2 regions of the Pantoea sp. S18 genome follow, and region 1 is predicted to be linked to the other one. Evidence: predicted binding sites of a transcription regulator. Region 1 holds the regulator's gene; the other holds the start of a gene.
What was found. The regulator CRP, encoded in region 1, controls carbon source genes, mostly activating them, when cyclic AMP is high. The targets are predictions, from matches to a motif close to ATGTGANNNNNNTCACAT.

Region 1 (3,642 bases):
CCACTGCGGCCACAGCCAAATCATCCCGGCGAAGGCAATCAAGCAGCCCATCAAGGTATCCATCATGCGCGGCAGCAGAAACTGTGCGCCGTTGAGCGACAGCAGCTGCAGCGAATACACCGCCGTGACGGTGAAGCCAATCATCGACCAGCCGTAATATTTACGCGTAATCAGATAACTCGCCAGCGTGATCCCCAGCATAAACAGCAGCGTGATTGATTCCGGCACCGCCAGCCGTAACGAGGCGGCGGCGATCAGCAAACCGGCAAAGGTGCCCAGTGCACGGTGCTGGATGCGCACGCGCGTCGCGCTGTAACCGTTCTGGCTGACGAACATGATGGTCATCAGAATCCAGTAAGGTTTGGGGATGTTGAAGAACAGCGCCAGCGAGCTGCCAAACATCAGCATCACGGCGAAGCGTGCCGCCGTGCGCAACGCGGTGGATTTGAATGACAGATAACTGCGCAGCGCCGGCAACAGCGGCAAACGGCGCTGGCGATCGGCCATCAGGTCACGCGTGTAGAGCGGCTTCTGCGTACGCAATACGCGGGCGATGCGGCTGAAGTGATACAGGCAGAAGTTACCGACCGGATTATCCGGATGCTGGCGCGCAATTTTCTCCAGCGCGCCGAGCTGTTTCTCCATGTGGAAACGGTCTGGCAGCTGATGGTAGAGAATCGCATCCGCCAGCACGCGCAGTCGCGCCGAGATGATTTTGGCGTTCCAGCGAATCACCGCTTCGGCGTGGCTCTCTTCAACCAGCCTCTGCACCTCTTCAGGCTGATGCAAACTCACCGAGATGTGTTCCTGTAAATCCAGCGCCACCTGGAAAGCGCGCGTCAGGCGTTTGTGGCTGTTATCGCGGCTGGCCGACAGCATATGCATTTGCTGGTAGCAGGTGGTGATGAGATCGACCGCCTTTTGCTGACGCGCCAGCAGCGGTGGCAGCGCTTTTTCTGGATCGGTCAGCTGCGTCAGTAAGGTATATTTGGCATCGCAATAATCGGCCAGCTCGCGGAACAGCAGGCTGAGCGATTCGCGCATCGGCTGCTCTTTCCACAGCCAGAACCAGAACCAGTTGAATAAGCCGTACCACAGCGTGCCGCCGATGTAGAGCAGCGGCGGCACCCACATCGGCATGCGTCCCACTAAGCTGAGCGTAAAGATGGCGGCGATGAGCGTTGCGGGCAGTAAGCGCGCATGCAGCGGACCGATTTCGCCGGTCACGCCAATCAGCAGCGGCAGCGCCAGCAAAATCAGCGGCAACGGAATCTGGTAAGCAGTAAGGATTTGCATCAGGAAACTGCCGGTGGCAAACAGCGAACCACCCACAATCAGGCGTTTGAAGAAGCGTTTGTGCGGCGTATCCAGCCCCGCCATGTTGCAGCAGGCAGGCACTAACGAGAACAGCAGACCTTTTTGCAGATCGCCAAACAGCCAGCCGAGAGCCACAGGCAGGCACAGCACCAGCGTTTGCCGCAGCGCATAGTTAACTTCGGGATGATAGATGATTCGGCGCCACATCAGCTCATCGCAAATAGAAACGGCGCGATGTTGCCATCACGCCGTGGGTGAGAAGAAATTAGCGGGTGCCGTAAACGACGATGGTTTTACCGTGTGCGGAGATCAGGTTCTGATCTTCCAGCATTTTCAGGATACGGCCCACGGTTTCGCGTGAGCAGCCCACGATCTGACCAATCTCCTGACGGGTAATTTTGATTTGCATCCCGTCTGGGTGAGTCATCGCATCTGGCTGTTTGGCCAGATTTAGCAGCGTTTGCGCGATACGTCCGGTTACATCGAGGAAGGCAAGGTTGCCCACTTTCTCAGATGTGACTTGCAGACGACGCGCCATTTGCGACGAAAGTCGCATTAAAATATCCGGGTTTACCTGAATCAGCTGACGGAATTTTTTGTATGAAATTTCAGCCACTTCGCAGGCAGACTTCGCACGTACCCAGGCACTACGTTCCTGGCCTTCTTCGAAAAGACCGAGTTCGCCGATGAAATCTCCCTGATTGAGGTAGGAGAGAATCATCTCTTTGCCTTCTTCATCTTTAATCAGTACCGCTACGGAACCTTTTACGATGTAGTACAGCGTTTCCGCTTTCTCACCCTGATGGATGAGCGTGCTTTTGGATGGATATTTGTGAATATGGCAATGGGACAGGAACCATTCGAGTGTAGGGTCTGTTTGCGGTTTGCCGAGAACCATTCGCTATTATCCTCTGTTGTAATCGTGCCCAAAATACAGGGGGCATTTTTCCCTGTCAGGCGGTTTAATCGTCGAGCGTTTCCAGTAATGGAAAAATTATTCCGGGTGGACTCTTAAGCTACGCTTTTGATTCTTCCGGCCTTCGTCTGTGATGACGAAAATATTTTCAGCACTGTTTGTAGCACAGCTTTTGCGAGCTGTCTTGTGTTGTCTCGCTTCAGCAAAAGGGGGATTACTCTGGATTGCTGTTTGTCAGGTGAAAGCGTACTCTGGCGGCAAAACCGCCGCTTCAGGAGAGAGAATAATGCAGGCACGAGTGAAATGGGTGGAAGGTCTTACCTTTCTCGGAGAATCCTCATCTGGCCATCAGGTATTAATGGACGGTAATTCCGGTGATAAAGCGCCAAGTCCAATGGAGATGGTGCTGATGGCCGCAGGCGGCTGTAGCGCCATTGATGTGGTGTCGATCCTGCAAAAAGGGCGCAGCGATGTGGCCGATTGCGAAGTGAAACTCACCTCAGAACGCCGTGAAGAGGCGCCACGCATTTTTACCACCATCAACCTGCATTTTATTGTCAGCGGCAAAGCGTTGAGCGATAAAGCGGTTGCGCGCGCGGTTGACCTGTCGGCAGAAAAATATTGCTCGGTGGCGATCATGCTTGGTAAAGGCGTGGAAATTACCCACAGCTATGAGGTTGTCGAGTTGTAATCGGTCGTAGGGGAGGCATTCATGCCTCCCTTTTCACAGCCCGCACCAAACCTACTCAATCCGTTTCCCTTCAATCAGTCGCTGAACCAGCGGCAGCATAATCAGCTCCATCGCCAATCCCATTTTGCCGCCCGGCACCACCAGCGTATTGATGTGGGAAATAAACGATCCCTGAATCATCGCCAGCAGATAGGGGAACGCGATGCCTTCCAGACCGCGAAAATGAATCACCACGAAGCTTTCGTCGAGCGAGGGAATTTCGCGGGCGGCAAACGGATTTGAGGTATCAACGGTCGGCACGCGCTGGAAGTTAATGTGGGTGCGCGAGAACTGCGGCGTGATGAAGTTAATGTAATCCTCCATCGAACGTACCACCGAATCCATTACTGCTTCGCGTGAATGTCCGCGCTCGCCGGTGTCACGCACCAGCTTCTGAATCCACTCAAGGTTAACAATCGGCACCACACCAACCAGCAGATCGACATGCTCCGCCACATTTTGCTGCTGCGTGACCACGCCGCCGTGCAAGCCTTCATAAAACAGCACATCGGTGTTTTCCGGCAGCGGCTGCCACGGCGTGAAAGTACCCGGCACCTGATTCCACGGCACCGCTTCATCGTAGGTGTGCAGATATTTGCGTGATTCGCCGAGGCCGGTTTGGCCGTAATGTTTGAACGTCTGCTCCAGTAGGCCGAAATCATTGGCTTCCGGGCCGAAG
Region 2 (3,642 bases), 2.0 Mb from region 1:
CATGATTAGCAACCTTTAAGTTACGTTCTTTCATAAACGCCACGATTTTCTCTTCAATTTCCGCTTTGTCGGTCAGCTTATTGAGAATAATCACCCGTTTGATCTGTTCCGGGCTGGCATCGGCATTTAACACATCAGCAAAGGCTTTCTGGGTTAAAATCATGTCGGATTTAAAGGCGTTGGCTTCAGAAATGGTGGTGTGATCGATATCAGCATCAATTTCGAGTTTTTTTAATACCGACTTGGCGCTCATCTCAATCGCAAAGCTTGAACCCAAACCACATCCACAGACACATAATATTTTCAGCATGGCTATTTCCTCACAGAATTTGCAGTTGTTTAGCGAGTTTATAATGATGCCCTTCCGTATCGACCAGGCGTTTTTTCATGCTTATTAAATCAATCGGAATCGGTCGATTATTGCCATTAATAATCACCGCTTTGTTGCGCATTCCCGACTGAATACAACGCGCGACTTCACTGGCCATAATGGTGCCCTGATAAATCTCTTCACAGGTAGGATCGCCATTACGCAGGCCATAACCGATAATTGTTTTACGAATACGCACACCAATTAACGGTTCAATTTGTTTAATTAAGGTATCGATAGCGCCCTGAAAGCCCGGCGAATATTCACGGGTGTAGCCTTCCGAACATAAAATAATGACGCTGTTCTGCGCCGCCAGCCGCTGCGTGATGCGCTCGGCCAGCTCTTGTGGTGCAATCTGGCATTCCGGAATCAGCGCGAAATCCGCATTGGATTTGATCGCCGACTGCAAGGTTAATTCACCGCAATAACCGCCCAGCAGTTCCACCATAAACACTCGACCGGTTAAGGCGCGGCCGGTATTGCGTAATTTCGCCACCTCTTTTAAAACCTGCTCGCAGGCGGTGGAGAAACCGATGCTGTAATCACTGCCAAACACATCGTTATCGATGGTCATGCCAACGCCAAAACAGTTAACGCCAAATTCGCTTAGCGTATGCAGGAATTGTAATGATCCATCGCCCCCCGCCATAATTAATACATCGATGCGCAGCGACTTAAGATGTTTGGCGATGATTTCATATTCCGGACGAATTAATTTTCTATTGGTTCGTCCCGATTGCATCACCGGAATAGCAGCGATGGCGTAATCCACTAAATCGCGCTGGGATATTTCCTGGTGATTATTTTCCAGCAGGCCCGGAATGCCACCGTTAAATAACACCATTTCCGCCTTAGTTAAGCGCGATATTTGATACACAAAGTTATTAATCCCGGTAACATCGCCACCGCTGATCACCATGCCAATTCTCATTGTCATCATCCTTTATGCTGTACGTCTGGAATTCATTCTTCCGATTAACGACATTGTTATTTGCAACGAATGTCACACTTTTGCGATGAATTCCCCGAGTGAGATCATTGACAGCATCCAATACAGGCAAAATTTTGTGATATAAATCACATGCCATTTTTCACCTTAAATCATTAATAACAAATAAAATCATATGGTTATATTCATTTTTCGCAGTAAAACCGGCGGATTAAATAAACACCCTACTCGCTGTTTTTCTTTCGATCTATTTTGTGATTTCCCGCGCATTTTTATCGGTTCCTGACGCTTATTCCGTATCAGATAAAGGGATAATGATTACGTGCGTTATTTATGCGTCAGGGCCAGTGAATGATTGACTCAATGCCGATGCACTTGTCCAATACCGTGGCAGATAAAGAATAAAGAAGAGAAAAAATGAGCATGCAGAAGGATATGTTGCGTAAGTTGGCAGAGGTGGTTGGCGAGAAACAGGTATTAACCCATGCGGATGATAAAGCCTGGTACATAAAGGGATTCCGCGTCGGACGCGGTGAAGCGTTGGCGGTGGCGTTACCGCAAACACTGTTGCAGCTGTGGCAAACGCTGCAGGTTTGCGTGGCGCACGATGTCATTGTGCTGATGCAGGCCTCGAATACCGGCGTCACCGGTGGCTCAACGCCCGACGGCAATGATTATGACCGCGATATCGTGATTATCAGCACCCGCCAGCTCAAAGGCGTGCAGGTGATTGATCAGGTGCGTCAGGTGATTGCTTTCCCCGGCACCACCTTGACCGAACTGGAGCACACCTTGCAGCCGCTCGGTCGTGAGCCACACTCGGTGATTGGATCATCCTGCATCGGCGCGTCGGTGGTCGGCGGGATTTGTAATAATTCCGGTGGCTCGCTGATTCGACGCGGCCCCGCTTTCACCGAAAAATCCTTGTTCGCCCGCATTCATGACGATGGTCGTTTAGAGATGGTCAACCATCTCGGCATCGAGTTGGGCGACACGCCAGAAGTGATGCTGGAAAACCTGACGCAGCAGCGCTATCAAACCGGTGAGCAGCCCGACTGGCAGGGAAAAATCTGGGCGGATGATTATGCCTACCGCCTGCGAGATGTGGCCGCAGATTCCCCGGCGCGTTTCAATGGCGATCTGCATTACTTACACGACAGCTCAGGCAGCGCCGGTAAAGTGGTGGTGTTCGCCGTGCGCTTGCCGACCTTCGAAGCCAGCACCGGCAGCGATACCTTCTACATCGGCACTAATGATGAGAGCGTGCTGGTGGCACTGCGCCGTTTCCTGCTAACCAGGATGAGCGAGCTGCCGCTGCAGGCGGAATATATCCATCGCAACGCCTTCGATTTAACCGTGCGCTACGCCAAGCATATGTATCTGGCGATCCGCAAACTGGGACCGCAGGCCATTCCGCAGATGATGGCCAACAAAGCCAAATGGGATGTGCGCGTCAGCCACCTGAAGTTCCTGCCGCGCAATTTTGTTGATCGGGTGCTGCAATTCTTTAACCAGCTGACGCCTAGCTTTATCGCGCCGCGCATCATGGATTACCGCAGCGAGTATCAACATCATCTGATGATCAAAGTCGAGTCGCCACAAACCGATGAGTTACAGAGCTTGTTACAGCAGTTCTTTGCTGAGCAGCCAGGCGGCTTTTTCCGTTGCAATGCGCGTGAAGCGGCGGACGCGTTTTTGGTGCGTTTCGGCGTCGGCGGCTGCACCATTTCCTACTGCGATGCGCTGGGCTACAACCCTAACGAACGGCTGGTGGCATTTGACGTGGCGCTGCGCCGCAATGACGACGCATGGCGTTTGACGCTGCCGGATCATCTGGCGGCCCAGGTACAGGTTGATTCCTGCTGCGGGCACTTCTTCTGCTTCGTCAATCATCAGGATTACGTGCTGAAACCGGGCTACGACGTGAAAGTGTTTAAGGAAGAGGTGAAGCGCTATCTGGAACAGCGCGGCGCGAAGTATCCTGCCGAGCACAATGTCGGTCATCTTTATCAGGCATCGTGTGAGCATGTCGAGCACTGGAAACAGCTTGATCCGACCAACAGCTGTAATCCGGGGATTGGTAAAACCACTAAGAAGAAGTTTTGGCGGGAGATGTAGCCTCGGGGTTTTGTAGGGCGCGCATTTATGCGCGCCTGGTCGCCATAAATGACGACCCTACGACAACGGTGCGGGTTTCGTAGGGCGCGCATTTATACGCACCTGGTCGCCATAAATGACGACCCTACGACAACGATGCAGGTTTTGTAGGGTGCGCATTTATGCGCACCTGGTCACAAAAATCAACCAACGATGCCGTTCGCGC

Region 2: VIJ98_RS09110 (6-phosphofructokinase) is a predicted target of CRP. The motif match lies at 1,436-1,453, and genes of this name have one in related genera.

Annotation. Positions count from the first base shown of each region.
Region 1 covers NZ_CP142688.1:3,926,963-3,930,604, reverse strand. The annotation lists gene VIJ98_RS18330 (YccS/YhfK family putative transporter) at 1-1,524, opposite strand, end outside; gene crp (cAMP-activated global transcriptional regulator CRP) at 1,583-2,215, opposite strand; gene VIJ98_RS18320 (OsmC family protein) at 2,520-2,924, shown strand; gene VIJ98_RS18315 (phosphoribulokinase) at 2,976-3,642, opposite strand, start outside.
Region 2 covers NZ_CP142688.1:1,961,974-1,965,615, reverse strand. The annotation lists gene VIJ98_RS09115 (PTS sugar transporter subunit IIB) at 1-310, opposite strand, end outside; gene VIJ98_RS09120 (PTS sugar transporter subunit IIC) at 1-3, opposite strand, end outside; gene VIJ98_RS09110 (6-phosphofructokinase) at 321-1,301, opposite strand; gene dld (D-lactate dehydrogenase) at 1,737-3,437, shown strand; gene pqqF (pyrroloquinoline quinone biosynthesis protein PqqF) at 3,597-3,642, opposite strand, start outside.